DNA from 3 places in the Metabacillus sp. Hm71 genome. Region 1 is predicted to be linked to each of the others. Evidence: predicted binding sites of a transcription regulator. Region 1 holds the regulator's gene; each other region holds the start of a gene.
The links. The regulator LexA, encoded in region 1, represses DNA repair genes until DNA is damaged. The targets are predictions, from matches to a motif close to CGAACATATGTTCG.
Positions count from the first base shown of each region.

Region 2: a site for LexA is predicted at 3,469-3,482, ahead of ACSVDH_RS05395 (YhjD family protein). Genes of this name have one in related genera too.
Region 3: a site for LexA is predicted at 3,518-3,531, ahead of ACSVDH_RS26200 (Rpn/YhgA-type helix-turn-helix domain-containing protein). Genes of this name have one in related genera too.

Region 1 covers NZ_CM200278.1:2,703,998-2,714,674, reverse strand. Annotated here, with positions in the region: gene ACSVDH_RS13210 (DUF896 domain-containing protein) at 133-366, opposite strand; gene ACSVDH_RS13205 (YneB family resolvase-like protein) at 566-1,222, opposite strand; gene yneA (cell division suppressor protein YneA) at 1,281-1,592, opposite strand; gene lexA (transcriptional repressor LexA) at 1,750-2,373, shown strand; one part of gene ACSVDH_RS13190 (IS3 family transposase) at 2,851-3,304, shown strand; one part of gene ACSVDH_RS13190 (IS3 family transposase) at 3,304-4,205, shown strand; gene glnA (type I glutamate--ammonia ligase) at 4,265-5,599, opposite strand; gene ACSVDH_RS13180 (MerR family transcriptional regulator) at 5,654-6,058, opposite strand; gene ACSVDH_RS13175 (methionine gamma-lyase family protein) at 6,161-7,435, opposite strand; gene hflX (GTPase HflX) at 7,428-8,648, opposite strand; gene ACSVDH_RS13165 (trimeric intracellular cation channel family protein) at 8,924-9,553, shown strand; gene ACSVDH_RS13160 (hypothetical protein) at 9,596-9,934, opposite strand; gene ACSVDH_RS13155 (hypothetical protein) at 10,296-10,634, shown strand.
Region 2 covers NZ_CM200278.1:1,048,425-1,059,101, forward strand. Annotated here, with positions in the region: gene ACSVDH_RS05370 (hypothetical protein) at 1-247, shown strand, start outside; gene ACSVDH_RS05375 (hypothetical protein) at 244-426, shown strand; gene ACSVDH_RS05380 (FtsK/SpoIIIE domain-containing protein) at 553-1,689, shown strand; gene ACSVDH_RS05385 (replication-relaxation family protein) at 1,643-2,302, shown strand; gene ACSVDH_RS05390 (competence protein ComK) at 2,315-2,716, shown strand; gene ACSVDH_RS05395 (YhjD family protein) at 3,088-3,447, opposite strand; gene ACSVDH_RS05400 (TVP38/TMEM64 family protein) at 3,588-4,214, shown strand; gene lepB (signal peptidase I) at 4,224-4,730, shown strand; gene ACSVDH_RS05410 (FIMAH domain-containing protein) at 5,498-8,746, shown strand; gene ACSVDH_RS05415 (ABC transporter permease) at 9,544-10,407, shown strand; gene ACSVDH_RS05420 (carbohydrate ABC transporter permease) at 10,407-10,677, shown strand, end outside.
Region 3 covers NZ_CM200278.1:5,326,221-5,336,897, forward strand. Annotated here, with positions in the region: gene fliS (flagellar export chaperone FliS) at 1-125, opposite strand, end outside; gene ACSVDH_RS26190 (flagellar hook-associated protein 2) at 144-1,703, opposite strand; gene flaG (flagellar protein FlaG) at 1,836-2,222, opposite strand; gene ACSVDH_RS26200 (Rpn/YhgA-type helix-turn-helix domain-containing protein) at 2,508-3,467, opposite strand; gene ACSVDH_RS26205 (hypothetical protein) at 3,657-3,803, opposite strand; gene ACSVDH_RS26210 (flagellin N-terminal helical domain-containing protein) at 3,952-5,319, opposite strand; gene csrA (carbon storage regulator CsrA) at 5,489-5,722, opposite strand; gene fliW (flagellar assembly protein FliW) at 5,734-6,171, opposite strand; gene ACSVDH_RS26225 (DUF6470 family protein) at 6,176-6,745, opposite strand; gene flgL (flagellar hook-associated protein FlgL) at 6,806-7,684, opposite strand; gene flgK (flagellar hook-associated protein FlgK) at 7,696-9,252, opposite strand; gene ACSVDH_RS26240 (flagellar protein FlgN) at 9,271-9,753, opposite strand; gene flgM (flagellar biosynthesis anti-sigma factor FlgM) at 9,779-10,042, opposite strand; gene ACSVDH_RS26250 (TIGR03826 family flagellar region protein) at 10,115-10,534, opposite strand; gene ACSVDH_RS26255 (ComF family protein) at 10,593-10,677, opposite strand, start outside.

The DNA.
Region 1 (10,677 bases):
ATCAAGGTAAGTTCTACCAAATTTTTAACATGTTGTGATATTATATAAATTCTTGCTAGACTCCTTAGTACATTTTTAAAAAAATACTCCTTTTTACATATAAAAAGGAATACATCATCAGATCTATTCCTTTTAATGAAGATTAAATTTCTTCTTTTCATCTTTTAATCTTTGCGGAGTTACATCATTCCCATTTGGATCCACTACTGTAACACCTTTTAACGTATTTTTCATTGAAGAACGAAAAGCTGATAAGTATTCTTGACGTAATGATTGTTGTTCCATTTTTTCTTTTTCCGTTAAACCCTCTACTTTAGACTTCTTAGATAATTCATTTATACGATCAATTTTTACTTTTGGTAGCATATCAATCTATTCTCCTTTAGTCTGTTAATCTTCAATAACCAACTTATAAAAATAATATAACTGGAAAAATGGCTCTTGCTTAGTTGGCTATTCCTTCATATAAAAAAGATCATTAGTTAATATACATGTCATCATACTAAAAGGAGACCAAAATGACAACCGTTTGACCTTTCAAATTGTTTAAAACATAACTGAATTATTATTCCTTGTTGCTGTTTACACCTTCGATATATTCTTTATACCTTCTATGAACCGTAGCTTTACTTACATGATACCCAACCCCTCTTAGAGTTGCTGCAATCTCATGAAAAGTAAGGTTTTTACTGCGCAGTTTTATGATTTCCTCAATGGGAACATCGATTTTTTCTCTTCCCCCGCCTTGATCTAAATTTGATAAGTTATCCTGAGGTCGATATCCGTTTTCAATTGCCCGATTCATTCCTCTTTTAATTTTATAGTTAACAAGCTTTCGTTGAAATTCTTCCACCGCTGAAAGGATATTTAAAACCATTAAATCGGTTTCAGATAATTCAGGTTCTCCTTGCTCATTTAGGGTAAATACCTTTGCCCCTAATTTTCTTATTTCATGTAAAAGAGCTATTTTAGCATGCCCTCGACCTAGACGGGTATCATCTTGAACCAGAAGAACACTAGCTTGTTTATCCTTTATTAATGCAAGTGCTTCAATGATTCCATCCCGGTCTATGTCATATCCGCTCTGCCGTTCTTCAATAATTTTTACAACTTCTATTTTATGTAATGCTGCCAGTTGTTCCAACTCTTCTCTTTGCCTTTCGATAGAAGTATCCTGAGTTTCTTTGTCTGTACTTACTCTGCAGTATATAATTGCTTTCAATCCCTATCACCCTACTGTTTCCAATCTTTTTCACTTTAACAAGTCATGTAATCAAATATTATTCGCTAGCAATCTGTTCAATTTGATAATATTCTTCTTTTTCTACTGGTACAACGACTAAATCCCCTGGCTTAATAGTGCTAGAATAAATATCATTTTTCTCCTGTACCCATTCAACAAATTCTTGTTTTGAAATATTAGCATTCTCATGGAATTGTTCAGCTAAACTCCACAAGCTATCTCCCTCTTCTATTTTAACTTGATGAAAGTTATCCAGTCGATTATTACTACCCGAAAATGATAGAGCTCCAGTAACAGCTATGAAAACAACGAAGAAAGCTAGAATATAAAAGATTGTTTCTTTTTTCATTTTTTCCACCTCATAAGAATATTTGTTCGTATTATTAACTTTAGTATAGTACGAACAATTGTTCCGGTCAACTATTTTTTTCGAACTTACGTTTGTATAAAAAGGTAAATGATGCTATAATAAACATATATTACAGGAATCCGAGGTGTAACAGAGGATGACGAAACTATCAAAAAGACAACAGGATATATTAAGCTTTATAAAAGATGAGGTTCAAAAGAAGGGCTATCCTCCTTCAGTTCGGGAAATAGGTGAAGCAGTCGGTCTTGCTTCAAGCTCAACTGTTCATGGTCACTTAGCTAGATTGGAATCAAAGGGCCTGATTCGCCGTGACCCGACAAAACCTAGGGCTATTGAAATATTGGAAGAAGAAGAAACAATTCATATTCCTAAAAGTAAGGTTGTAAATGTTCCGGTCATCGGTAAGGTAACAGCAGGTTTACCTATAACAGCTATTGAAAATGTTGAAGAATACTTTCCACTCCCTGACCGGTATATAAATGACGATGATTCTGTATTCATGCTTGAAATAATGGGAGAGAGTATGATAGAGGCCGGTATACTTGATGGGGATATGGTAATCGTTAGACAGCAGCAAACCGCTAACAATGGCGATATCGTTGTCGCCATGACCGAGGAAGATGAAGCAACCTGTAAACGATTCTTTAAAGAGAAAGATTACATCCGCTTACAACCCGAAAATTCCACTATGGAGCCTATTATATTACGAAATGTCAGCATATTAGGTAAGGTAATAGGTGTATACCGTACAATTCATTAATAAGCTTTCTGAAATGCTGAATAATGAAAAAAGCGCAAGGCGCCTGCCTATCGGCGACAAGCATAAGCGAACAGGAATAGTAGGTGTTCTTTACCTTCAATTCCTGTTTGACTAGACCCTAGAGCCGATGGCGCCTGGAGCTAGATTCAGAAACGCAAGCCATGTTAAGAAAATATATAAATTCTGATATAATTAAAAAGCGCAAGGCGCTAAGCATTCGGCTCGAGCTAGACACTAAAACTAAGTACAAAATTTTATTTCTTAAACATTAAAAAGATCCAAAAAATGACGTGTGAAAAATTCATACGTTATTTTTTGTCTTTTAAGGAGAACATCAAATCGATTGATCAAAAAATATCCTTGGGAACTTTACTAGATTTAAACTTCTGCTTCACCCCAGCAAAAAACCCTTGCCACAAAAAGTGAACTGCACCCCAATTGTTAGACACCATCTAACAGTTGGAGGTGCAGTTTTTTATGGCTAAATTTTCTGCAGAAGATAAATTACAAGCAGTTCAACGTTATTTAAATGGAAATGAGAGTTCATATGAATTAGCTAAATCTTTGGGAACTGATAATAAAGCACTTCTTAAATGGGTCAAACAATATGAATACAATGGTGTAGAAGCATTCGTAAAATTATATACAAATTACACCCAACAGTTTAAACTAGACGTACTAAATTATATGATTGAACACGGTACGTCCATAATGGAAACAGCGGCTATCTTTAATATAGCTGCTCCATCCACAATACTTGTTTGGAAAAAGCAATTTGAAACACAAGGATTAGATGCCCTTCAATCAAAGATAAAGGGGCGTCCATCCATGAAAAAAGATACGAAAAAACAAACTAAATCCACACCACTTGAAGGGTCTGTCGAGGCACTGGAATCACGTATTAAACAACTTGAAATGGAAAACGAGTATTTAAAAAAGTTGAATGCCTTAGTTCAAAACAAGAAAAAATCACCAAACAAGACAAAGCGCAAGTAGTCTATGAATTAAGGCATAAATATCCGGTGAAAGCACTCGTAAAACTCGCTGGCATTCCACGTAGCACTTACTATGATTTAGTGGAACGTATGAATCGTCTAGATCCAGATGCTGATCTAAAAGTGGAAATAAAGGCAATTTATGAAGAACATGAAGGGCGTTATGGCTATCGCCGTATTCGTGATGAACTTGCGAATCGTGGGCAAAAAGTGAATCACAAGAAGGTTCAACGGATTATGAAAGAACTAGGGTTAAAGTGTATCGTACGAATGAAAAAATACAAATCTTATAAAGGTTCGGTCGGTAAAATAGCGCCAAATATTTTAGACCGCCATTTTACGGCAAATACCCCAAATGAAAAGTGGGTAACAGACATTACAGAATTTAAGATATTCGGTGAGAAACTTTATTTTTCGCCTGTCTTAGATTTATTTAATGGGGAGATAATCACGTACACAATTGGTTCTAGACCAACCTATTCTCTTGTTTCAAATATGTTGGAGAAGGCTTTCGAACGTTTACCTGATATCCACCAGCTACTTCTGCATTCCGATCAAGGCTGGCATTATCAAATGAAGAAATATCGTCACGCACTTGAATCCAGAGGGATAGTCCAAAGTATGTCTCGTAAAGGAAACTGTTACGACAACTCTGTTATGGAGAACTTCTTTGGAATTATGAAATCTGAGTTCCTCTACATAAGAGAATTTGAGAGTGTAGAGCATTTTAAAATAGAATTAGAAAAATACATCGATTACTACAATACAAAGCGAATAAAGGCAAAATTAAAAATGAGTCCGGTGCAATACCGAACTCATTTTACCCAAGTTGCCTAATGAAATAACCGTGTCTAACTTTTAGGGGTCACTTCAAAGTGACAAGGGTTTTTATCATATTAATACATTGACATGTATTGTTCTCTTTCCCATGGGTGAACTTGTGTTCTGAACATATCCCACTCGATTTCTTTTGCTTCGATGAAATGCTCAAATAAGTGCTCACCTAAAGCATGCTTCATCGTGCTGTCTGCTTTTAATAAATCTAATGCTTGAGCAAGAGTTGCTGGTAAATCAACGATTCCATTTTCAATACGCTCTTCTTTAGACATCACATAAATGTTGCGATCGATTGGTTTTGGTGCTTCAAGTTTATTTTTAATACCGTCAAGACCAGCAGCTAAAAGGACGCTCATTGCTAAGTAAGGATTTGCTGCAGGGTCAACACTGCGTACTTCAACACGAGTGCTTAAGCCGCGAGATGCTGGAATACGAATTAATGGACTTCTGTTTTGGGCAGACCATGCTACATAACATGGTGCTTCATAGCCTGGTACTAGACGTTTGTATGAGTTTACAGTTGGATTTGTTACTGCAGTAAATGCTGGTGCATGTTTGATAATACCTGCAATAAACTGTTTAGCTGTTTCACTTAATTGAAGATCTGCACTAGTATCTAAAAACGCATTTTCACCATTACGGAATAATGACAAGTTACAGTGCATACCAGATCCGTTAACACCAAATAATGGTTTTGGCATGAATGTAGCATGTAAACCATGTTTGCGAGCAATCGTTTTAACAACAAGTTTAAATGTTTGAATATCATCACATGCTTTGATTGCGCCAGCATATTTAAAGTCAATTTCATGTTGTCCTGGTGCAACTTCATGGTGAGATGCTTCAATTTCAAAGCCCATTTCTTCAAGCTCGAGCACGATATCACGACGGCAGTTTTCACCTAGATCAGTTGGTGCTAAATCGAAGTAACCGCCATTATCGTTTAATTCTAAAGTTGGCTCGCCTTTTTCATCTAATTTAAATAAGAAGAATTCTGGTTCAGGCCCTAAGTTGAAATCAGTAAACCCAAGTTCTTCCATTTCAGAAAGAATGCGTCGTAAGTTATTACGCGGGTCACCAGCAAATGGAGTGCCATCAGGATTGTAAATATCACAAATAAAACGGGCAACCTTTCCTTTTTCCGCTGTCCAAGGAAAAATAACAAATGTATCTAGATCTGGATATAAATACATATCAGATTCTTCAATACGTACAAACCCTTCAATTGAAGAACCGTCAAACATCATTTTGTTGTCTAATGCTTTATCAAGCTGACTTACTGGGATTTCAACGTTTTTAATTGTTCCAAGAATATCAGTGAATTGTAAACGGATATACTTAACATTGTTTTCTTTAACTAAACTCAGAATATCTTCTCTTGAATATTTAGACATTGAAAATCTCCTCTCATACAGACAATATTTATTATAAATAAAAATTACTTATAATTAATGGAAAAATCTTGACATATCACCATGTCTTAACGTAGGTCGATTGAAGCGGCCTGCTTGCATTAGTTCTGACTTTAACAGTTTGCGCAATTCCGCGTCACTGAGGTCAGGCTTCTCAACCGTTTTAGGTTGCTCTTGCTGGACTTCATTATTCGTATTTTCTTTACGGGAAAATATTTGTTTGATACCAGCTAAATTTACACCTTGTTCAATTAAGTTACGAATCTCTAATAACTTATCTACATCATTAAACGAAAAGAGTCGTCGATTGCTTTCCGTTCTCGCCGGAAAAATCAATTCATTCTCTTCATAGTATCGGATTTGTCTTGCAGATAGGTCTGTCAGCTGCATAACAATTCCAATAGGAAATAGGGGCATTGAGCGTCGTATATTATCACTCATGTTATTCGCTCCTTTTGTTTACTAATCTAATTATAAACCATGTCATATTATATGTCAATATATTGTAAGAAATTCTAACATTAGATGCCATTTTGATCATTATTATTCATTTATCGTGATTAAGTCTTGTTCGATTAACGAATCAACGGCCGAGCAGATCGCTATTTTCACATGGGAATATGTAAGTCCGCCTTGAACATATGCAACATATGGTGCCCTTAGTGGTCCATCTGCTGACAATTCAATACTTGCACCTTGAATGAATGTCCCGGCAGCCATAATCACATCATCTTCATAACCAGGCATATAGCTTGGATATGGGGTAACATGCGAATTGATAGGTGATGCATATTGTATAGCTTGGCAGAAAGCAACCATCAGCTTTGGGTCACCGAATTGTACAGACTGAATTAAATCTGTTCGCGGAGTATTCCAGGATGGATTCGTCTTCATCCCAAGCTCTTCTAAAAAAGCAGCTGTGAAAATTGCCCCTTTTAAGGCTTGTCCCACTACATGAGGTGCTAAAAAGAAACCTTGGTACATTTCTTGTAAACTATATAGGGAAGCACCTGCTTCTGCTCCAATTCCCGGAGATGTCATCCTGTATGAGCATGCTTCAACTAATGCTTTTTTCCCGACAATATAACCACCTGTTTTTGCAATTCCTCCACCTGGATTTTTTATTAAGGATCCAGCTATTAAATCGGCACCAACATGACATGGCTCTAATTCTTCTACAAACTCACCATAGCAATTATCAACAAAAATGACAATATCTTCTTTTAAAGATTTAACAAAATCAATCATTTCTTTTATTTCAGAAACGGTAAAAGATGGACGAGTGGCATAACCTTTTGATCGCTGAATACCAATCATTTTCGTTTTATTTGTTATTGCATGTTTCACTGCCTCAAAATCGACAGTACCATCCTCGCACAAATCAACGGTTTGGTAACCAATTCCGAATTCTTTTAATGAACCGACTCCTTTTCCCCTTATCCCAACGATTTCCTCAAGGGTATCATAAGGCTTTCCAGTTATATAAATGAGTTCATCCCCTGGCCTTAGAACCCCAAATAAGGCTATTGATATCGCATGAGTACCGGAAATAATCTGTGGTCTAACAAGCGCTGCTTCCCCGCCAAAAACATCTGCATAAATTTCTTCTAAAGTATCCCTGCCGCTATCGTCATAGCCATAACCAGTAGTTGGATTAAAATGCGAATCACTTACACGGTACTTTTGAAAGCTTTGAAGGATTCTGAATTGATTTGCTTCACTCCTTCTTTCAATATCTTCATGCACGTGCTTGATCTTATTTTCTACAACTTCTACTAGCGGTGCAAGCACAGCTCCATGTTTTAAATAATTAAACATTATTCTTACCCTCTCCATTGTACTTCTCTAGCTGTCCATTAATGGAATGTGTTGGAAGAACATAACCTTCAATTTCGTATAATTCATCATGCTCATTAAAAATAAGCTTGTTAACTAATGACTCTGTTTTTAATTGTGAAATGAATCTGCCTTCACTCGCAGGAATTCTAACATTATAAAAATTCATTCCATCCTTAACAAATTTCTCAACATGTGTCATCAATTTATGTAAATCTTCCTTTGAAAATGCTGTAATTTGAATATAATCCTCTTTCGGTGATGGGACAAACGAATTCAATGAGATATCTTTCTTATTGTAAACCGTTAAAACAGGAATATCTGTTATATCTAACTGCTCAAGGAGCTTATAAACCGTTTGCTCGTGATTGGCATAATCTTCATTTGAACTATCAACTACATGCAGGATTAAATTTGCTTCTTTTACTTCTTCAAGCGTTGAACGAAAAGCAGCAACCAATGTTGTAGGAAGGTCCTGAATAAAACCAACCGTATCTGTTAGCAATGCTTGATAATGAGATGGTAATAATACTTTTCGTGTCATGGGATACAATGTTGCGAACAATAAATTTTCTTCAAAACTCTCAGCTGTTGTTAAGCGATTAAAAATTGTTGATTTCCCTGCATTCGTATAGCCTACAAGCGCAATTTGGAATGCTTGATTTTTTTTGCGGCGCTCACGATATCTGTTTCGATGCCGAACAACTGTAGCAAGCTGTTGTTTAATTTCATGAATCCGATTTCGAATATGCCGACGATCTGTTTCAAGCTGTGTTTCACCAGGTCCTCTTGTTCCGATCCCTCCGCCCTGGCGTGATAAGGCGATCCCTTGCCCCATAAGTCTAGGCAATAAATATTGAAGCTGCGCCAACTCAACTTGAAGCTTACCTTCTTTTGATTTTGCGCGTTGTGCAAATATATCTAAAATTAACTGTGTTCTATCAATGATTCTAACATCCAAAGTTGATGATAAATTTCTAAGTTGACTTGGAGAAAGCTCATCATTAAAAATAACAAGGTCTGGTTCAAGCTCCTTAACAAGATTTAAAAGCTCATCAACCTTTCCTTTTCCTATGTAAGTGGCCGGGTGTGGGCGTTCTCTTTTTTGTAGGATACTTGTAAGCACCTCACCGTTTGCAGTCTTCGTAAGTGAGGCAAGCTCTTCCATGGAATATTGAAAATGATCATCAAGCATTTCTTGAAGCTGACAACCAACTAAAATTACTTTTTCTTTTAAATGATCAACTGTACTATTCAATAATAAACCAGTCCTTTTTTTGCATTTTAGCAATCTAATCATATCAAACATTTGGATATTTCTCTAATCCTTTCTATATTATTATCATTTATCTTTAAGCCATTTCGTAAAACTTCAATAATTTAAAGAGAAAAACCATTGACCTTTCCAATTTTGAGCTTTAAAATCAAGTTCGACTATTAAGCTTGAACTAACTTGGGGGATATTAAGTAATGACTTGGGAAGTTTTAAGTATTATTGGAACAATTGCGTTTGCAATAAGTGGAGCCATTATTGCGATGGAAGAAGAATATGATATTTTAGGAGTTTATATATTAGGGATCGTTACAGCTTTTGGCGGCGGTGCCATTCGGAACTTATTAATAGGGGTTTCTGTAACAGAATTATGGGAACAAAGCACGCTTTTTCATATCGCACTTTTTGCGATGACGATCGTCTTTCTTTTTCCACAACGCTTATTAAAGCATTGGCATATATGGGGGAACCTAACGGATGCGATCGGGCTATCTGCATTTGCGATACAAGGTGCACTCTATGCAGATAACATGGGACATCCTACTAGTGCAGTCGTTGTGGCTGCTGTGTTAACGGGAAGTGGCGGCGGTATTGTCAGGGACTTGCTTGCTGGCAGAAAGCCGCTAGTGCTTCGCTCAGAAATTTATGCGTTTTGGGCAATCATTGCTGGCATTCTTATAGGCTTTGATGTTGTTGAACAACCTGCTGAATTATATGTTTTATTCATTGCTATTGTTATACTTAGAGTTTTATCCTATACGTTTAATTGGCATTTGCCTAATCGTAGCTTGAAGACTCCAGCAAAAGACAAAACATTTAAAGCTTAAAGAAAGAAACACGCATCCTCTATCGTGTTTCTTTCTTTAAGATTAACTAATTTTTTGCAATGAATATCGCGATTGATTTACTTTGCATTTAATATACGTTTGCGTTGTATCAAACAGTTCTGCGACGTACTTGGTAGCTCCATAGTACGTTTTTTCATTTGCCATTTCCTCACTGACAATATAATCATAAATTGTTGCTTCTATATCATTAAAAAATGGTAAGATTTTTTTGTTTTTTGCTAAAATTTGATAAAGCTGTGTGATTAAAAACGGATTTTTTTCAAATCTTTCTTCTAATTGATCAATTACATATTCATTAAGTGACAATTCATTTTCAACAAGATATTTAAGCTCTTCTAAAAATAATTTGTTATCACTCATCCTGATCACTCCTTCTTATACCTTGTATTTTAACATCGTTTCGGTTGTATTGAAAGCGTTTTCAGTTTGATTTTCTATAGCTTTTTTCGAATGAAGTTAACAGTTTTCATGCTATTTATATATAACTCTACATCTTTATGCAATTTGATCAATAATCGGTTCACTGTTTTTAGTTATACAGAATATGATAAAGAAAACTCGCCGACTCAGCGAGCATGAAAGGCGAAGCGTGATGCGTAGTTGCGCTTATACTTTATACTTAAAATTGGCCACTACGTCGAATTCCCTTCTTCGCTGGCAATTTATACTTTCTTAAAGTGTAAAAAAAGATTGATCCTTTTTGAAAGGTGTGAAAGAATCAATGAAATGGAAAAATTACGGATTATGGGTGTCTATTGCATCTGTTTTATATATGGTTTTAGAAGATCTTGGCTATCAAATTGATTTAACTCGCTGGGAAACATATGTTACCGGGATTTTAGGAATATTAGCAGCATTGGGGATTATTTCTAACCCAGAAAATGGAAAAGGTTTCTTTAATGCAAAAACCCCCCCTTCTTCAAAGCTTGAAGATCCTCCTGAAGAAAAAGAAAATGGCGGTCATATACAACAACAACCAGGTCAAATAACAGATCAACCTTCAGATCAATCATTTGTGGATACACAACCATATCGCAGATATCCACCAAATGAAAAATAGCTAAGACTCTAATTAGATTGTATCTTTTTTCACATACTTGATT
Region 2 (10,677 bases), 1.7 Mb from region 1:
CTTATATTCGATTTTTGAAGGTTATAAGGAGCATCGAGAGAAACATCCTTCCATGAAGAATTACTCATACTTACCTGACTACGATCTTTTATACTCTTCCGATTATTTAAATCAACTTTATGAGAATGCAAGTACAGATCAGAAAATCATGTTGTATCAACACATGACTTATCACGATGTGATTGATAAGGATTATGAAGGGTATTTTGAATTAGCAAATAAGATCAAAAAGGATTTAAAGAAATGAGTTCATCTATCGCGATAGGATATGGGGTTGTTTGTTCTGTTGGTGGTGTTTTGATGTTCCTTTCCTTTTTAGAGAAGAAGGGGAAGGTTGATGGTGATATAGTACGTCTGGTCTTGTCTTTAGTTGGATATGGGACGGTTGCAACTGTGGTTGTTAACTTGGTCAAAATGTTCATTTAACAATTCAATGAAGTGTTCAACGTGTGAATCTTTCATTGACTTATTCAAAGTGTGTTATATCAATAGTTATCAAGTGATCTTTTCAGCCGATTGAGTTGGAACTATCTATAGATAGGGAGGGTATCCATGATAGAATTTTTCGCTGTACCGGCTGCAATATTAGGAGGTAGTCTTTTAATTAAAAAGAGGAAATTGACTGACAAGCAGAAAATCGAAAAAGTGTTCGAGAATGCTCGTATTGGGATCCCTAAAAATAACTATGTCCAATATCCAAGGTTTAAATCAATGAGAGAATGTGAAAATCATACGGTATACAATTATAGCCTTCCGTATGGATTAAGCTCAGATTTAATCATTAATAAGTTTGAACCTGTTTTCAAAGATGCTCTGGATAAACATGTTGTAATTGAATTTAATAATAAGTTGTCTATCAAGGTCTATGAGGAAAAACTCCCTATAAAGTGGGATTATGATATTAATTTAATCAAACCTAATACATGGGAAATCCCATTCGGTAAAAGTCACGATGAAATTATTTATCACGATTTCGATAAATACCCTCATTTGATTGATGGAGGTACAACAAGATTCGGTAAAACTGTTTTTCTTAAGTCATTACTTCATTCGCTGATTTACTCACAGCCTGATAATGTAGAGATCTATATACTTGATTTAAAGGGTGGTTTAGAGTTCTCGAAGTATGATGTATACCCCCAAGTAAAAAGCGTGTCTAGTGACATTCTAGAAAGCTACGAGACGTTATATTTCTTGGTTAATGAATTAAAAAGCAGAGAGAAGTTGTTCAAGGAAAAAGGATGGAATAATGTAGTTGATACACCACATAAAAAACGTACATTTATTATTGTCGATGAAGGCGCGGAACTATGTCCTAATTTTCAAGCTGATAAACGGATTAAGAAGGTTCTTTTAGAATGTCAGGCTGCTTTATCTGAGATTGCTCGTATTGGTGGGGGTTTAGGGTTTAGATTGATCTTTTCCACTCAATACCCTATTAAAGAAGTTGTACCGATGCAGATAAAAATGAACACTGTAGCGCGTGTTAGCTTTCTTGTACCTCAATTAGTCGGAAGTATGGTTATTTTAGATGAAGAAGGAGCTGAGAAGCTACCACACATACCAGGAAGAGCTATATACAAAACTGAGAAGAAAATAGAAATGCAAGTGCCTTATTTTAAGGAAACAGGAGGTATTATCATTGATCAAGACTCAGGAAAGGACAGAATTGATACTGCAAATAATTGATCGATTGGATTTCGCCACATACAAGCAAATCATGAAAATAATGGACTTAGGCTGTTATAGAAATGTAACGAGGGTAATAAAACAAATTACAGAGTATTTAAATGAAACATATATCCATTCATACGAAATTAAAGGGAAAGTTTTTTATTTGAATACATCAGGGAGGAAATTAATAGGTTCAACAAATGAAGTGAAACAAAATCAACAGATTGTTCACACGTTATTAAGAAATGAAGTTTTCATACAATACGGTTGCCCTGAGGATTGGGCTAATGAAGTGAAGTTAGAATATGAAGTTGAAAACACTAATCAAATTATTGGATTGATCGGATCTAATAGTATTCAACAAAATAAATACATTATCCCTGATGCAGTATTCAGACAAAACAATGTCCTTCAACTCGTAGAAATTGACCACACTCGCCACATGGTAGACAACCAGAAGAAACTTTCTAGATATGCAGAAGCTATCCCCCAACTTAAAAAGAAACTCAATCATACTCCTATTTTGAAAATCTACACGACTACGGAAGATCGGAAAAAGAAATGGAAGGACATGTGTGAGAAGAAAGCTTTGATTTCGGAGGTATATACTTTTAGCGAAATAAAATAATTTAGTAGTATCATATCTTTTAATGGGAGAAAAGAAGGGACAAAGGGCCTGATGAGAATTACCCATAAATCGCCGATCGTTATTGATCCAGCAAATTCGATTTACTTTTTCCCTACGACATCTTCAACGAAATCGCATTGTGTATGGATTTCTCATGGTTATGTAAAGGAATATTCAAAAGCAAAGCATGATAATACACAGATAACCTTTACGAATGGAAAAACAATCACTCTACCACTTTCAGTTGGATCATTTGAAAATCAACTCTTTCGCACAGCACAACTTCGAACAATCATCACATCACGAATTGAACTAGAACAGCAAAAGATAAACAAGCTTCTCAAGCCAAGTGAAAAAGATGTAAATGCTATTTATGAACAAATTATAAGAGAATTTCAACGAAAACTATATTGATGATTTAATTTAATAAGATGCATGGAGGCTGATTCTAAATAGAAATGTCCAGCTCCTCTAACCCAACAAGTGGATCCCTCAAAAAAGGATGAAGTCCTGTTCAGTTGGTGATTGCTGGAGAAGTTGGACATTTTAGGACAGTCTCTTTTTTGTCGTTTAGGGGCCGTTATGCGTTTGCTGATTTCCTTTTTGAAGTATTTTTCTATATTCCAGAACTTATTATCTTTCCGTTTAGAGTTTTGTGGTATGTGATTCGATTTATTTTCCGAGCTTTAGACTGGATTTAGGAAAATTAGGGACACCTGCTGCTACAGAGGGGTGTCTTTCAGCGTTTAAATAAAAAAGAATGGAATTTTTCCAAAGTAAACCATTTATTTTTGCGGTTTAAATAAATACTCCTCCATAAGCTCGCATACCTTGTTCCGTATTCTTGGATTAAAATAATTATGTTTTTCTTCATAGCCGTTGTAAAGAAAGGAATAAAGCGTGAACGCTTCGTCTCGTTCGACCTGGTGTACTTTTATATTCCGTTTGCGCAGCTCTTGCTTAACAATTGCTAAATCCTTTTGTACCAGCTTAAGGGATTCTTCTACCAGCACTAAGTATGGTTTATGAAGTTTAAACGGACTTTTTTCGATAACGGTTAAATCACGGTTGAAGATCGAAACAGCCATTGGCAAATAAATAGATAATTCGATCATATCTCGGATGTCCTTCGGTATTCTTGTCACAGAAATGCCCCCTTAAATTACAGAACATTTGTTCGTATTTATTATAAGTCATTAAAATGTTTTTAGCAAGTTGTTCCTAGCTTTCAAGTTTTGACAAAAATGTGTAAAATAGATACCAAAGGACTTTTGAGGAGAATAGAATGAACCCGGAGACATTGCAGGATTTTTTTTCGTTAAAACAATTAATGGAGGCATTTGAAACGTATCGCTCGTTCGGTCCGTTTTATGGAATATTGTTACCATTGCTTGAAGCATTTTTTCCATTTCTGCCCCTTGTAGCATTTATTGTGGCAAATGTGAATTCGTTTGGGCTTTGGCTGGGATTTTTTTTATCTTGGATTGGAGCTTGTTCAGGTGCTATTATAGTATTTATTATCATGAGAAAACTTGGCGAATGGAAAGTCTTTCAGAGGTTACGAGAGAAAAAAGCGATTAAAAAGCTGTTGACATGGATTGAACGGAGGGGCTTTGGCCCGTTGTTTCTCATTTTATGTTTTCCGTTTACGCCGTCTGCTGCAATTAATGTAGTTGCCGGGCTTTCTAGAGTAAGCTTTTGGCAATTCACATTAGCCGTATTAGCTGGAAAGTTTGTCATGATTTTTGTGGTAAGTTTTATTGGTCAAGATTTACATGCACTCATCACACAGCCAGAAAGATCCATTATGGTAGCGGTTGTTATCCTTTCATTATGGTTTATTGGAAAGAGAGTCGAGAGACGTTTAAATATGTCAATGACTGTAAAAAAAAGTGGCCGCAAAATGTTGTAGGGGGGTACCATGAAAAAACGGGGAATAGCTTTCACAACAGTTGGTATATGTTTAATGGCTATCTTCTTAAAAAACCTTATCTTTGTCGAATACAAAGTTGAAGGTGTTTCGATGCAACCGACGTACGAGGAAGGAATGCTCCTTTCCATTAATAAATTGGCCTTATATTTTGATTCGCTTGATCGATTTGATATTGTTGTTTTTCATCTGCCTGATCGTGAGCAAATTTATGTAAAACGAGTAATCGGCTTACCAGGTGATGAAATTTACTATAAAGATGATCAACTTTATGTCAATGGCAAGGCAGTTGATGAACCGTTTTTACCTTCTATTAAGGAAAATCAAGTAACAAAGCAGATTGGCAATTTTACCTTAGAAGAAATTATCGATAAAACAAAAATTCCAAAAGGGTATATTTTTGTTATTGGAGATAATCGTCTTCAAAGCCGTGACAGCCGTCATTTTGGCTTGGTTAAAATAGACGATGTGATTGGGACAGTTGGAGAACCGGAATAAATACTAACACATTGGCAAGCATCTCGTCAGTTGATGATGGTGCAGTCTGATGGGTTAGTATTTTTTGTAACACCAAAATTTATATATTTTCTTAACATAGCTTGCGTTTCTGAATCTAGCTCCAGGCGCCATCGGCGAAGCACAGGACGTGCAAGTGCAGTCAATGCGACAGGACGTCGCGTTTTTGACTGCCTCTAGGGTCTAGTCAAACAGGAATTGAAGGTAAAGAACACCTTCTATTCCTGTTCGCCTTAGGCTTGTCGCCGAATGCTTAGCGCCTTGCGTTTTTTTTATTTTAATAGAAATATGTGGCATTGCGTTCGCCGGCTTATAAACGATTCTTGCTGCGGATAAACCTATTTAATATAGTGGGCTTACTCTATAATTTGTATACCTAATGGAAAAATGGTTGATTGTTCTCGTGTGAAATCGATCGCTATAATGGTTATGAATTTTAAAAAAGGGGGGGGGAGTTAGCAAACAGATACGCAAGAAAGAGAGCGCTGTCACCAGCAGCCCGGTTATTACATATATCTCCTATCAAATCAGATAGGGGAAATGGGGGCGACGAAGTGTATGTCATTTGCTTTGGATGAAATGAGATGGTAAGGCTGCGCTTTTTTAGTATGCAAATAGACGAAACATCTATCTTCTTAATAATCAAATTTTTCATGAAACAAAATTCTTCCCTCTCAATCTAATAAAATTGCAACGCAGCCTCAGAATACCACTCAGTCAGCATGAAAATATGTAATGGGAGGTATAAGATGAAGAGGTTTTTATCCGTGTTTTTATCTGTTATATTGTGTTTTTCCCTATTTCAAATGGTCGCTCCTTCAGTAAAAGCTGATACTGCGTTACTGCCTGCATTTCCTGGAGCAGAAGGCTTCGGGTATGCTGCAGCTGGGGGAAGGGGTGGAGAGGTTTATCATGTGACAAGCTATGAGCTAAAAGGTCCGGGGACTTTCCATGATGCGCTGACAACAGCTGGAGAAACACCTCGTACCATTGTATTTGATATTTCTGGAGAAATAACCATCCCCCAGATTGTGCTTAGAAATAAATCAAATATTACCATCGCTGGTCAAACAGCATCAGGAGACGGAGTGACCATTCGAGGGAACAATATTCGTTTCATTGATTGCAGTGACATTGTTATCAGGTATGTTCGCTTCCGATTGGGTGATCTGAGCTTTAATGATGATACGATGTATTTTGAAGATTGTCAGAATGTTATCATCGACCATTCGACTTTTTCATGGGGAACAGATGAGGTATTATCGATCAAAAGTAAAGACTATGAAAATCCAAAATCAAAAAATATTACGGTACAATGGTCGATTATTTCTGAAGGTCTACTAACTCATTCAATGGGCGGGTTGATTGAGATGAATACAATCAGCATGCATCATAATCTCTATGCCCACAATAATGACAGAAATCCTAAAACAAAAGGACAGATCGACTTTGTTAACAATATCGTCTATAACTGGGGAGGATTCCCGTATGTAGCCGGTGGTGAATCGGGGACAAAAGGGTATGGAAATGTTGTAGGAAATTATTTTATTGCAGGGAAAAACTCTGCTGATCCTGAGTATGCCATTGTACGAGGCAATGAGAATTATAGTGTGTATATTGAAAACAACCGGATTGATAGTAATAAAAACGGTGTTCTTGATGGAACTGATACAGGAACAGATATTATCGAGGTTGAAAGGCCTAGTGTTGTGGTTCCGGATCGATTTGAATACCCTCCAGTACACACACAAGATCCTGAAACAGCATATAACCTTGTTCTGGACCATGTCGGTGCCTCTTTAGTGCGGGATGCAGTCGACAAACGTGTGATTAATAGCGTGAAAAATCAAACCGGAGTCATTATTGGCAATGAAAATGATGTTGGAGGGTTCCCTTTACTGGAAAAAGGAATAGCCCCTGTTGACACTGACCAAGATGGAATGTCTGATGAATGGGAACAGGATAATGGATTTAATCCTGCTGACCCGGAGGACAGAAACGGAGATCACAATGGAAATGGTTATACAAATCTAGAAGAATATTTGAATGAATTAGCGGCACCTGGTTTCCCGGAAAATTATCCTACAACACCGCCTGAATGGTCAGGAATACCGTTTGAGCCGCCGGTCGAACAAGAGCCGGAACCAACTCCGGAACCGGTTGAAAGTATGAACGGAGATATCATTAGGAATGTAACAATCAACGATAATAGCAGCAACGGAACTGTGAATGCGTCAAATTGGTCTGTTCAAAAGAATCTTCAAATTGGCGACCTGGTTGCTGGAGATAGAACGGCTTATAAATTCCAGTCAATACCAGATGAATTGCAGGGCATGGAATGGATCAGATCTGCAGTAGGCTCGAGAAGTGCTACAAGTGAGGATTTAGTTTCCTTCTATTTGACTGCTGATGCTGATGTTTATGTGGCGCATGATTCAAGAATTACTGATAAGCCGGAATGGTTAATAAACTCCTATGAGGAGACAGGAACTAGTATTCAAGATGATCAACCGGTTGAGTACACTCTATACAAAAAGCATTATTCATCCGGCTCCTTTGTCGTAATGGGAGCGAATAATAATACGTCAAAAATGAATTATTTTGTTATCATCAAACCAACAAATACGGATGAAGATCCACTGTTAGTCAGTCCTTCTGGATTGAAAGGTGAACTAAACGAGGATGCTGCGATTACAGTTAATTGGACATCGGTAAGTGCGGCAGATGCTTATCTCATTTACCGATCAACATCAAAGGATCCTGTATTTAGAGCGGTGGCAAGCTCTAAAATCCCAGAGTATGTAGATGCTGCAGTAGAGCAAGGTGTCACCTATCAGTATAAGGTGTCTGCACTTAATGCCGGTGGTGAATCACCTTTATCTAATAGTGTGGAAGTGCTTACCTTTGATTCTACACAACCAACTCCTCCTGCACCTACAGGATTAAATGTACCTGTAATAAAGAGTCTATCAGTTAAGCTGGATTGGACTCCAGTGGAGAATGCGATTAGTTATTCTGTTTTCAGAGCCACTGAACAAAATGGCAGCTATAAGAAGATAGGCAGTACAGCAACTGCAGAATATATTGATGATACCGTACTTCCTTCAACAACGTATTACTATAAGGTTTCGACGATAGCCATTGGCGGTGAATCAGAAAAAACTGACAGTGTCACAACAACGACTAAGCCTCCTGTAACATTACCAGAGGTCCCATCAGGACTAGCTTCAGGTGAAGTGACCACAGCTGCATTCGAAATAAAATGGACTTCGGTGGATGGAGCAGAAAGCTACAATATATACAGAAAAGCGAATGGAGACAGTGCTTTTTCTAAGGTCGATAGTACAACTTCAGCCACTTATCTAGACGATAGTATTAGTGTAAGTAAAACAGGCTATACCTATAAAATTACTGCAGTAAATGAAATGGGGGAGACTAAAGCATCAGATGAACTTACAATTACAATGCCTATCCCTAACACACCATCTGATCTGACTATCGGTCTAGTAGGCGAATCATTTGTCGGACTCATTTGGACATCCAATGGTGGAGAAAACCAAGTAAATATTTACAGAGAAGCAAATGGGGAAGTAGAATATATCGGATATGCCAAAGTCAATACGTACTACGACCGAACGGCTAAACCTGGTGTAGAATACAACTATTACATTAAAGCCCAAAATGCAAGCGGGGAATCTGAAAGATCCAACACCGTCAAGGTTACACCAGGGTTTATAACAGTTTTAGAAAATTATATGGATCAATTTGAGAAAACAGGAGATTTAACAGGTCCACTTGTATCCCAATTAACAAATACTCTAAATCAAGCCGAGAATCATTTGGAAATGGGTTCAAAAGAAAAAGCCGTTGCATTTATGAACAAATATGTTGAACAGCTTAATCAAAAGACCATGCAGCATCATGTATCGCCTGAGGCAAAAATGACCCTTTCTAATTATGCACAGTTATTCATTAAAAAGCTTGAAAATGGAAATTAAATTTCACTCACGGAAAATAAGGGAGTCTACAGTTTAGATAAGGCTGTTTGCAAGATATAAACGGGTTCCATGTAAAGATGCAAGCAGATTTTAATTAATTGTTGATTTACAGAATTATTTAACAGGAAATAATTTTTGCCGGATAATTACAGAATGTCCTTCATCAAAATTTTGATGAAGGACATTTCGTTAAGAAAAGCAATAGTCGATGTCCTTCATCTCAGTCAAGAAGGACAATAGATTAGGTAACGAGTAAAAAGATGTCCTTCATCTCGGTTATGAAGGACAATGGATAAGGGAACTAACAAATAAACGTCTTTCATCCCAGTTATGAAAGGCGTTTTTTTCCTTATACCCGATACCCGATATCCGGTATAACCCAAGTAAGCTGATTTTTTTCCTTAATCAGGGATATCGCTCTTGTTTTGTTACCTACCATTCTCACATATCGCCTAAATTGAACAAACAGATCTTACATAAAACAAACCATTTGTATAAAAGCTTATACCCACAAGGGAAAACGCTTACAAATAATATCTTTTACGATCTTGGTATATCTACGCCACTTGTCCTATTATCTACAATTTGTGCATTTCGTGGAAAAATGGATGATTGTCTAAGCGTGATCAAGATCGTTATAATCAATTTGCGAATATTCAAAAAAATAAAAGGGAGGTAGAGAGATGGATCATACACCGGTCAAACAACATCATGAAAACCTGACAGTTCATGCAAATGTACTTATTAAAAAGAAAAGTCTTATCAGGTTGTATTTAGAAAATATTAAAAAAAACTGGATGCTATATATCATGATCATTCCAGGAATTTTATTTTACATCATCTTTAAATTCATCCCATTACTTGGAAGTGTTATTGCCTTTCAAGATTATCAAATTTTTAAAGGGATTCTAGGCAGTCCATGGGTTGGGTTGGAGAATTTCAAATTTATCTTCTCCTATCAAGATTTTTATCAGGTTCTTAGGAACACCCTCCTGATTGCTTTTTATCAGCTTATTTTTGGTTTCCCGGCACCGATTATTTTAGCGTTGTTATTTAATGAAATACGATTAATGGCCTTTAAAAGAACTGTACAAAGTTTGTTTTATCTCCCTCATTTTTTATCATGGGTAGTTGTTGGCGGTATCGTCTTTGAATTGTTGGCTGCAGAAGGAATTGTTAATGCCGTTCGCGAGTTGTTTGGAGCAGCACCCATTTTGTTTATGCAGGAAGAGGATTATTTTCGTTCAATTGTCGTTATCTCGGGGATATGGAAAGGGGTTGGATGGGGAACCATTATCTATTTAGCTGCCATAACAGGGATTAACCCAAATTTATATGAAGCAGCTGTCATGGATGGCGCAAATCGATGGAAACAAATTAGATATATTACACTACCATTATTGTACCCTACTATTTTAACGTTATTTTTATTGAATATTGGAAATTTCTTAGAGCTTGGGTTTGATCAAATCTTTAACCTATTAACGCCAATGACCTATTCCGTTGGTGATATCATTGAAACATATGTTTATCGAGCAGGGGTGCTTCAAGGGCAATTCAGTGTTACAACAGCAATTGGTTTGTTTCAATCAGTTGTAGGCTTTATCTTACTTTGGATATTTAATAGGCTCGCAAGAAAATCAGGACAGGGGTTATGGTAATGAAGAAATCATTGGGAGAAAAATGCTTTAGTGTATTTAACTACACGTTTCTTTGTGTTATTGCTGCAACGATGATTCTGCCTTTGCTTCAATTGTTAGCTGTATCGTTCAGTTCTCCGATTGCTGCTGAATCCAAAAAGGTATTCCTCCTTCCAGTGGAATTTACTTTGGGCACGTGGAAACATATTCTGCAAAATGAAGTGCTTTGGAGATCGTTTGGGGTGACAATTTATATTACGGTTGTCGGAACATTTTTGAGTCTGCTAATTA
Region 3 (10,677 bases), 2.6 Mb from region 1:
ATCGCTTGACCCGCAAGCTTAATAAATTTTAGACAGCCATTGTACAGCATGAGTGTTACCTCACCTGGAGAAGCGGTTGTGACGGCATTTTGCTGGTAAGCTGCGTATGGGTTATTCATGGCCATAGTTGACACTCCTTTTTCCTACATTGAGAATTGCTGCATAAGATAGGACATTTGCGAGTTTGATTGCTGTATCGCCTTTTCCATTGCAGTGAATTGACGCCAGTAACGGTCTTCGATTTGGATGAGACGGTCTTCGAAATGATCGATTTGGTCTTCGATCGAGTTAAGAGTTCGTCCGATGGTAAACTGGTTGTTCACTTTTAACGAATTACCTGCTTTTTCTTCAATGTTCTTGATCGTTTCATCAATTGTTTCACGGAGTCGTTTAGCAATTCCGGTCGTCTCTTCTGTCCCTCCATCAGCATTGAATAATTGATAGATGGCAGAAGGGTTTTCCTGAATCTTCTCCCGCAATTTGGATTCATCGATGATTAATTTCCCTTTTTCTAAATAGTTAGAGGAAGTGCTGATTCCGATTTCAGCTAACTGTGTGAATCCTTTGATATTGGTTGAATTGGTAACTGGTTTATAAAAGTCCATTCTCATTTGATTTAACCCGCTAGGAAGGATGGAATCATTTTTCAACAAACCACTTTTGGCTTTTTCTTCCCAAAGCTCGATTGTTTTCTCGTCCATTTCCTTTTTTTGTTCGTCGGAAAGCGGCTGGTAGTCACGATACCGCTCTTCAGATACTTTATCATTGATTTTATCAATAACCTCATTGTATTTATTAACAAATTGGACGATGGAATCGAGAATACTATCTACATCAATGGATGATGAGACGGATACAGAGTTTGAAGTCGTTACACCATCCACTGTTTGTGTTGTGACTCCTTTAGCTGTGTATTCAATGCCATTGATCGTAAAGGTATTGGAGCTTTTTTGCATTTCATAGCCGTTTACTTTGATCGTAGCGTCTTGTCCATTTTGGTCGGCTACTAACGAATTGCCTGAGGTTCCTCCCCAAGAAAAACCAAGACTGCTCATAAAGTCTTTCGTCGCGGTCGCAGAAGCTGCATCACGTTCATCTACTGCAATTTCTACTCCAGCCCCTGCTTTATTATTTGTAAAAACGATGGTATCTTGGTAGATTGCAGGGTCTGTATTCGGTACTTTGATGTTTTCCTTCATCGCGGTTACGCCAAGACCCGAAGCATTAATTTTATTGATAACATTATCTAATGTATCGGTTGCTGAAAGTTTGACCGAGGTATAACGATATTCATTCGCACCAGGATCTTTTACCTTAAACTTTAATTCAATGTCCTGTGCGGTGTAGTTAATATCGCCTGATGTTTTCCAGGTAGAAGAACTGGCCAAACTTAAGACGTCAATTGTGGATGAGACATTGGTTTGTGCATTAATCGCTTTTGCCGTTACCTTTGATTCATCAGAGCTAGTGACAGTCTTCTTTAAAAACGTCGCTTCCCTGCCAACACTGTTTTGATTAATGAACAGCATGTCATCCAGCTCTTTTAACAGCTTATTCATGTCTCTGTAATCATCGCGCTGCCACTCTAAAATTTGCTTTCTTTGGGTGAGCTTATCCAATGGCATACGCTCCGCCTTCATTAAATCACTCACAATGGTGTCAATGTCCATGCCACTGGCTAAACCGCCGATTCGAATTGCCATGTCCGCAAGCACCTCCTATATTTTTTTATCTATGAATAACCCGATAAAGCGAGACTTATCACGCTTAAACCGCCACATCCTGTGGCTTCGCCTACTTGGACATCCTGTCCTTCGTCGGATCTTTACGGGCAGTTAGCCCCCACTTATCTTCTTTGAGCTTCTCTTTGACGTGGGTGCTTTACTGCCCGTTAAGATTGTGATAAACTCTGTCATTGCTACATACATATCAAGCAGCTTCTTAGAGGGAATCTTGCGAACAACCTCTTGTGTCTGATCATCAACAACCGTGACATAGCATTCGTTCAATTTTTCATGTAACTTGAATTGAATATGTGTCCTGGAAGAATCAATAAAATCGTTTAAGCTTTTAACGGCCTTTTCAAGTTCTTCTTTAGACGGCTGATTTGCTGCTTGTTGATTTTCAATTAAACGTTTGTTTAAGGTCTCCTTGGAGCCGATTTTATGGTTTTTGTCTTTACGATGAAGTGCAGGCTGTGAAGAAAGGTTTTCAACAGTCATGGGTAACACTCCTATTGGTTCGTTGTCTACTATTTTTATCGGTTTTTGTTTGGGTATGTTTAGGGATTGAGTGAACTATTTTTATAGTGAATAAGGTAAAGTTAGAGGTGTCTATATGTAGAATAATAGGCGCTTTAGGAAAATTGAAAATGTAGATGATGTACAGTGACATAAGAATAGTTCCAGTGTATAACACGGTGTTGGCGCGAATGGGTTGCTTGATTGTAGAAGTTCATTTTTATCTTGATCATGAGATTGGTTCCTTGTCCCCCACCACCCTGCTCCTCACAACTTCCGAACCTCTTCTTCTGATAGCTCCGTCAACCTAGCTATCATCTCAATCGCGAACCCTTCTTTAAGCATATTTTTTGCAACTCTTCGTCGACCTTTTTCTAGTCCTTCTTTTAATCCTTTTTGTAATCCCTCTTCCCTCTCTAATTTGATCAATTCACCAAAAGTTGGCGGTAAGTTTTTTCGGTCTAAATACACCATCTCTATTTCCTCCTTTGAGAGAATGATTTCATTTTTTAGTTTTTCTGTTAGTTCTTCAGGAATTTGCAGTAAGTAGTTAATGAAGTAGATTAAGGCAGATAGATAGATGCGTTGTTCTTTTGGCTGATATTCGTTCATCTGCAATACTAACCGGATAAATTTGTGTTTAAAGCGGTAGCGCTTTTCAGCATCATTTTTTGTCTCATTTGCAAATTTGCCTGCTGGCACAGCGATGGCGAATGGATTGCTTGATTGTAAAAGTTCATTTTCATCTTGATCATGAAATTTGTACATATTATATTTATATGTTAATTCTGTTCCTTGATACGAACGGTGATATTGATTAGGCAGAAAGCTTTTTGAGTCGTCCGTTAACAGGGCAATTGCGACAATATCCTGATCGTATTTATCAAAAATCCTGTAATAATACCGAAACATTCTCTTCGAAAAGTCTGATTCCCTGTCTCCCTGCACCTCAATATGAATCAGTACCCACTTTTCCTCGCCACTCTTTAAAAACACTTTAACAATTTGATCCGCTACTTGTCTGCCCTTTTTTTCTTGAATGAATTCTTGAAAGAGCTCTTGCTGCAAAAATTCAGGTTCCTTTAAAAAATCAATTTCCTCATACAAATCTGCAGCAAAAAATAACACAAACTCTTCAAACAATTCATAGATCAGCTTCTTCCAAAGACCATCATAATCGATCACACCGTAATGTTGAGGCTTCTCGAGGACATAATTTATCATCATTAGTTTATCACACCCCTTAACCATATTATACTTCATTATATAACAAGATAGGAACATATATTCGGTATTAGAATTCAAATTTGAACAAAAGCATACTTCTGGTGTAAAATGGACATATAATAAAAGAGAGAAGTGCGCCAACACTTCTCTCTGCAACCTTTTACCGTCAGGGTGCTGGTTGTCAAAAATTTATCTTACTTTTCGAGAACCACCCTGCTTTCGACGGCGAGGGGTGGTTTTCTTGTTTTCTAAAACGTTTATCCGAAAGAGATATGCACTTACTTCACGTACAATCCCTTTCATAACTTCTCGGAGAAATTCAAGAAATGTTTCCATGATTATCACCTCCTTTCCTTAAAAGAAAGAAGACTGACAACCAACCACCCTTCCAATATTCAGTTGCTATTTAATTCTACCATATTTTGGGCAAAACATATAAAAATGGCCTTCTCTAAAATGAGAAGGCCATTTTTTATAAGTCTTATTAACGAAGAAGTTGAAGAACTCCTTGTGGTTGTTGGTTCGCTTGAGCCAACATTGCTTGAGCTGCTTGAGATAGAATAGAATTCTTTGTTTGGTTCATCATTTCTTTCGCCATGTCTACGTCACGGATACGTGATTCTGAAGCAGTTAAGTTTTCAGATGATGTATTCAAGTTATTGATAGTGTGTTCTAAACGGTTTTGGAATGCACCTAGCTTAGAACGTTCAGCTGATACTGATTTAATTGCGCTATCAAGTGCTTCAATGGCACTTTCTGCACCAGATTGTGAAGTCAAATCGAGATTATCTACACCTAAAGCTTTTGAAGACATATCATTTATATTAATACTCATTGTTTGGTCCTTATTTGCACCAATATGAGTAGTTAACGAGTTGTTTACAATAGTAACTGATGTATCAGTACCATCCGTAATATCCGCATTAAAGCTTAACTTTAAGCCCCCTATTTCAATTTCAGATTTATTTAAATCTGTTAATGTTCTAGTTTCTAGTGTTGCTGCTCCTTGTTTAAGAGTTACTGTATGGTCACCTTCATAGTCAAAAGATAGAGTACCATTTCCACCAATTGCTGTATTATCAATTGAAAAACCTTGAAGGCTTGTAGTACCAGCAGCAGTAGACACATTATTTTGGGATGCCAATTCTTCACCAGTATTGCTATCAATTAATGTTAGTTTTTTCATGCCAGCATTTTCTTGGTCATCTTCAACTTTTAATTGATAACTTCCATATTTTGCTGAGGCGGCTGTTCCAACCGTTACATCCGTACCAGCAACTAAGCCAGTTCCAGCATCTACTGCATCTGCAAATCCTTGGTTAGCTGTTCCACTAATTTCAATTGTATATGTTCCACTATCTAATTTAGCATTTTCCACAGTTGCCGCATCAATTTTTGCAGTATTTGTACCACCAACTGTCGCAGTGCTTGCAACATTACCATTTAGAAGCTTTTTAGTATTAAATTCAGTAGTATCAGAGATTCGGTTGATTTCTTCTTTTAACTGGTCAACCTCTTTTTGAATTTCAGCACGGTCGTCTGCTGTGTTAGTATCATTTGCAGATTGTACAGATAATTCACGCATACGTTGAAGAATATCATGTGTTTCGTTTAAAGCACCTTCAGCAGTTTGAATCAATGAAATAGAATCTTGAGCATTTGCAGCTGCTCGGTCCAACCCACGAATCTGCCCACGCATTTTCTCAGAAATCGCTAAACCAGCTGCATCATCACCAGCTTTGTTAATACGAAGTCCAGAAGACAATTTCTCCATAGATTTTGATTGTGCAGTAGAAGCACTATTCAACTGACGATAAGTATTCAACGCTGCAATATTATGATTAATTCTCATTTCTATACTTCCTCCTTGAATATAAGTCCGATTCACATCCATGTGAATCTTCTAAAATAAGGTCTCCCTCATGTCGGCCGCCATTTGTTCAACCTCTTACTTTATATATCGACATTTGCGAAAATAGTTTTATAGTTTTCTGCAGAAAAAAATAATAAACCTCAAGTTTTTACTTAAGGTTTTTCGATGAATTCTTTAAAATATCCATGATGTTCGGGAGTGTGGAGGCCGCTTCGTTGTTTGATTCCTGAATGGACATATATACTTCCTTCCGATGCACTTCAACGTCTTTTGGCGCTTTAATGCCTAATTTAATATGATCTCCATGAACCGCGAGAATGGTGATTTCAATATTGTCGCCAATCTGGATCGATTCGTTTTGTTTTCTTGTCAACACTAGCATGCTTCCACCTCCTATTTTGCAACCTTTTCAAGAAATAATGATTGTCTTGTTGTATAGCGTGAATCATTTAAAATCAGTTGCTTTCCTTGATTACTTTCCACATTGATAACAATCGGTGCCTGCAAATTCGCGGTTGAGTTTTCAAATGGGTCCTTCACCGTCAGAATTGTCCAAACCGCTACATCTTTTTCTGATTTCAACTCTAGCATTTGCTTGTCATTTTCTGAGATATCAAATTCGTATTCTGGAAAAAAGCCAAATGGATTAACCAGCACAAATCCGAGCTCCGGGGTTGAGGTTGATTGCAGGATCCAAAATGGTGAATCTCCATCTAACGGGAGAAGCACAAACGTTTTTTCGTCACTAAAACCCGGCAGCCCGTTTTGAAAATGCAGGATATCCTTCTCAGCAATATCTATCGCTCCATGATACTTTGTCGTAATCTTCATTCTTTTAATCTCCTTTATTATCCGATTCAAAATCGATAAACAGTTCATTTCTTCTTGCAAGCTCTACGTCAACCGTTCCAGGCTGATAGACTATGATCGGTTTATGGATTGTCGCATTGTTCACTGGTTTGCTGGGTTTCACATCAATATTGACCTTCGCTGGCTCGTAGTTGATTTTCACACTGCCGGCTGAAGGAATATATCCGATAGTAACAGGATAGATTGGCTTTTGGCTTCGCTGCTTGGCGATTTCAGGAATCGGATTGCCTCCATCTTCAATTCGCTTAAGCCTTTCGCCTTCCTGGGCTCTCCTTGCAATTCCTTCTAGTACATCCTGTTTCCCCTGCTCGGCAGCCTCTGCAATTCTACGAGAAATATGCTTCAAATCCATATCCGCCCACGCTTCTGTCTGATCTATTGTCAAGCTGGAAGGAGTCGTTTCAATTGTTAGTTCAGCTTTTGGCTGTTCAATAGACAACTCCGCTTTCGGCTGCTCAATCATCTGGTGTCCTTTAGTAGTATGAATGCTAAGTTGTGCGGATATACTTTGCAGGCGGATTTGCGGTACATTCATTTATGATCACTCCCTAGTAAAAAGGTCTGACCACCACATGTGTCAGACCAAATTATCCTATTATCTTAAAAAATCAATCAATGTCGGCTGAATAATTTTCGAGCTTACAGCTAATGAAGCGCGGTGAATGCTTTCCTGAATCGTTAAATCTGTAATCACCTTTTCGATATCCGCATCCTCGTTCTCTGATAAAATCCTGTTCGCAATGATCTCCTGATCTTGAATTCTCGCATCAATCATTTCTAACCGATTATAGCGCGCGCCAATTTCAGAGCGTTCGGCAGACATAACATCAAAGTGGTTATCTAAATGCTCTAGCAGTTCATCCCCCGTTTCCATGTTTCCACTGTTCAAGGCATCTTCAATCGATTGCAGGGTGATGAACAGGTCTTCACCAAATATATTTGACGGATTGATATTCACCTTTAAGTTAACCCCGCTGGAGACCTCTACATTGAATGCCTCTGTATTCATGTCGACTGTGATCGTTCCATTGTCAATCGTTACCGGTGCACTGTCGGTTTTCGTGCCATTAAAAATATAGCGTCCGGCAACCTGGGTGTTTGCCACACTTGCCAAGTCTTCCTTTAGCTGGCCGATTTCTACGGCAATCGATTTTAAATCCTCAGGGCTGTTTGTCCCGTTTTGGCCTTGAATGAGCAGCTCGCGAACACGCTGAATGACCTGTGTTGCATGCTCGATGCCCGCTTCAGAGTTTTCCATCCATTGATAAGCCTCTGACAGGTTTCGTTTATATTGTTCAACCTCGGTCAGGTTTGTTCTGTAGTACATCCCTTTAATCGCGACAACCGGGTCGTCAGAAGGGCGGTTGATTTTTTTTCCTGTTGCAAGCTGATCCTGGTATTTCCCCATATTAGAGTAGCTTTGGCTTAGGTGGCGCAGCGAGTTGGCTGCCAGCATACTTTGTGTAACACGCATGTTTTATTCACCTACCTTCCGGATATTCCCATACCATTTATAATCCGATCTAATAGTTCATCCTGCATCGTGATCATTCGCGCCGCTGCATTGTATGCATGCTGGAATTGGATCATATTGGTCATTTCCTCATCAAGCGAGACGGCACTTACAGATTGTCTTCTTAGATCAACAGCATCCCTTAGGACACCGCTGTTTGTTGTTAACCGTTCCGCTTCTTGCGCATCAACAGCCATGCCGCCGATGATGCCTTCATAGTAATTTTGAAAAGAGGTTGTATTCCCATCAATCGTAAAGGTTTTGTTTTTCACATCAGCTAGTCTTGTCGCATTTTGGTTGTCAGCTATTGAAACCTCTCCGGCTTCATCAGGCAGAGCTGCTGCGATATGATCCGTTGAATTGAGAATATCCTCTGATACTTGCATGAGGGAAGCTGCCCCTTTTGAATCAGTTAACCCTTCTTCTCCAAATGTGAAGAAATCTACAGGAGTGTGAGAACCGGAGTTGTAATCCTCGATGCTCCAGCCTTCTTTATGAACCTCATTAAATTTAGCAGCAAATTCATACGCCATCGTGTCAAGATTTGAAAGCATATCAGGGAACAGTCCGGTTTCCACTATGCTTCCTCCCTCCTGATACGTATAGCCGTAGGAATCGATTAAACTGCTGATTTTTCCGGTGCTATTAAAATCTAATACATCGAGACGATTTTGACCGATTGATACCGACTCGACTAAGCCATTATCCGCATTGTAGCCTACTGAAAGCTCGGAAATGGTTTTCTCGCTGCCGTCAACAAGCGTACCGAGTGAGTTCCCATTATCGTCTACAATCTCAACGGTTAGCGATCCTTCTGCAATTGGAAGGGCGTTGCCTCCAGATGGAGTGGCTGACACTTTTATATTCGCAAGGGACGATAGCTGATCAAGCAAACGGTCGCGTTCATCATATAAGTCATTTGGCAAATAGCCGTTTGGCTCAACCTTTGAAATTTGCTGATTAATATTATTGATTTGTGCTGCAAGCGAATTGATTTCCTTCACAGTCACATCAAGTTCATTTTTTAAATCCCCTTGAATCGACTTAAGCGAAGTTGAAAGATACTGGAAGGTTTCGGCAACCGCAACACCGCGCTCACGTACGACTGAACGGGCTCCGGCATTCGTCGGGTTAACGGTTAAATCCTGCACTGACTGCCAGAAGCGGTCAAGCGTGACGGACAATCCTGTATCAGAGGGCTCATTCATAATTTCCTCCATTTTCTCTAAGGCATTAGCACGAGACTCCCAATAGCCAAATTTATTATTTTCGCTTCGATATTGCGTATCTAAAAACCCTTCGCGCACACGCTGCACCGTTCCTGCCTTTACACCTGTTCCAAGCTGTCCCGGAATCGTCGGGCTGTTCACTGAAACCGGCGGATATGGCTCGGTCTGGACAAAATTGACTCGCTGACGGGTGTATCCCGGTGTGTTGGCATTGGCAATATTATGCGCCGTTGTGCTTAATGCGCTTTGCTGCGTGAACATTCCCTTCTTGGCAATTTCCAATCCAAAAAAGGTCGACATTCTCGTTTCCTCCTTTCATTATGCTTGAGAATCAAATAGTGATCTTCTCGTTTTATCTGATGGTTGTTTCATTCCGTCCGGGCGCTGATAATTTATTAAGCTTTCTTGAGGCATTAGCATATCAAGAGAAAGAGAAACAAATTGCAAAGCCTGCTGTGTCAATTCCCGATTGAGCTGGTTTGCCGCCTTTAGCTTGTCGATGATCACACTGAAATTAGCTGAAAATTGCTTAAGCTTCTCCTTTTGTTCCCCTTCTGCCTTTTCAATGCATGCTGTAAGGGTTATGTCTTCAGCACCTAAAAATTCAGTCGATGCTTGAATTCTCTCGGTCTCAATTTGCTTGATCGCTTGAACAAACATCTGCTCCTTTTTAAGCAGCTCCTTTAATTCCCCTATATTTTCATTTTTAAGGATTTCAGTCTTCTGAGTGGTTACTTGATAGAGATTTCGATGAAGTTGCAAAAGCTTTTCTAATGTTCGGATTAATGTTTCGGCTGACATTGTATAGCCTCCATAGCCTTAGATGTTATTTTTTATAAAACTTAAGCAGTCCTTCGGCAATGGCCTTTGGATCAATTGTATAGTTTCCGCTCTCCAGCTGCTGTTTGATCGCTTGGACCTTTTCCTGTCTTGCTTTGGTCATTTCGTTGGCTTGTTGCAGATCCAACGCTTCCTGGGAAATCTCTACTTTATCTTCCTTTGCTTGCGGCTTTTGTGCGGCAGCCGCATTTTTTTCTATATTTCGTTGGTATGGATTGATGCCCATGGAGCCTAGATGATTAATTTTCAAGAAGATCCCTCGCTTTCGTTCGTTTTTCATAACCTCTATATCGGATCGCTTTTCGATTTATTTAGGAATAAGCTAATTTTTAGTTCTTTGGGAGTAGTAAGTGGAGCTAGGGCTTTTCGACTTATTTTGTTCGCTGATCTTTTCTTCCTGCTCGATTTGACGAAGCTGTTTGGTAAGTTCCTTTTTACAGCCTTCACACATGCGTTCCTCTCTAATCATCTTCCCGCATTTGTCACATGGATAGCCAAGATTAGGAAAGTTCACAAGCTGAATTCTCCCGGTACGAATAAATTTTAACACCAAATCCTCTGCAACACCCGTTTCTGCTACCACTTCATGAAGCATCGCCTTGCGGTTATCCCGCTTGCGTAAAAAACGATAAACCGTTTCATATGTTTTTTCTTCTTCTAGAAAGCATGCATCACAAACAACGCGAAATGGTGTTCTCACAAACAAGGCATTGCATGTTGGGCAATTCGCTAATTCTCCCATTGTCATTCTCCTATCCGGTTATTGTCTATCTTTTATATCGACAGAAATGTTCACATTTTTAGCTTCTAATTAATGTTAAAGAGAAAACACTTTTTGCCCCATTTTGAATAAGTAGCTTTGCAGCATTTCTTAAGGTGCTGCCT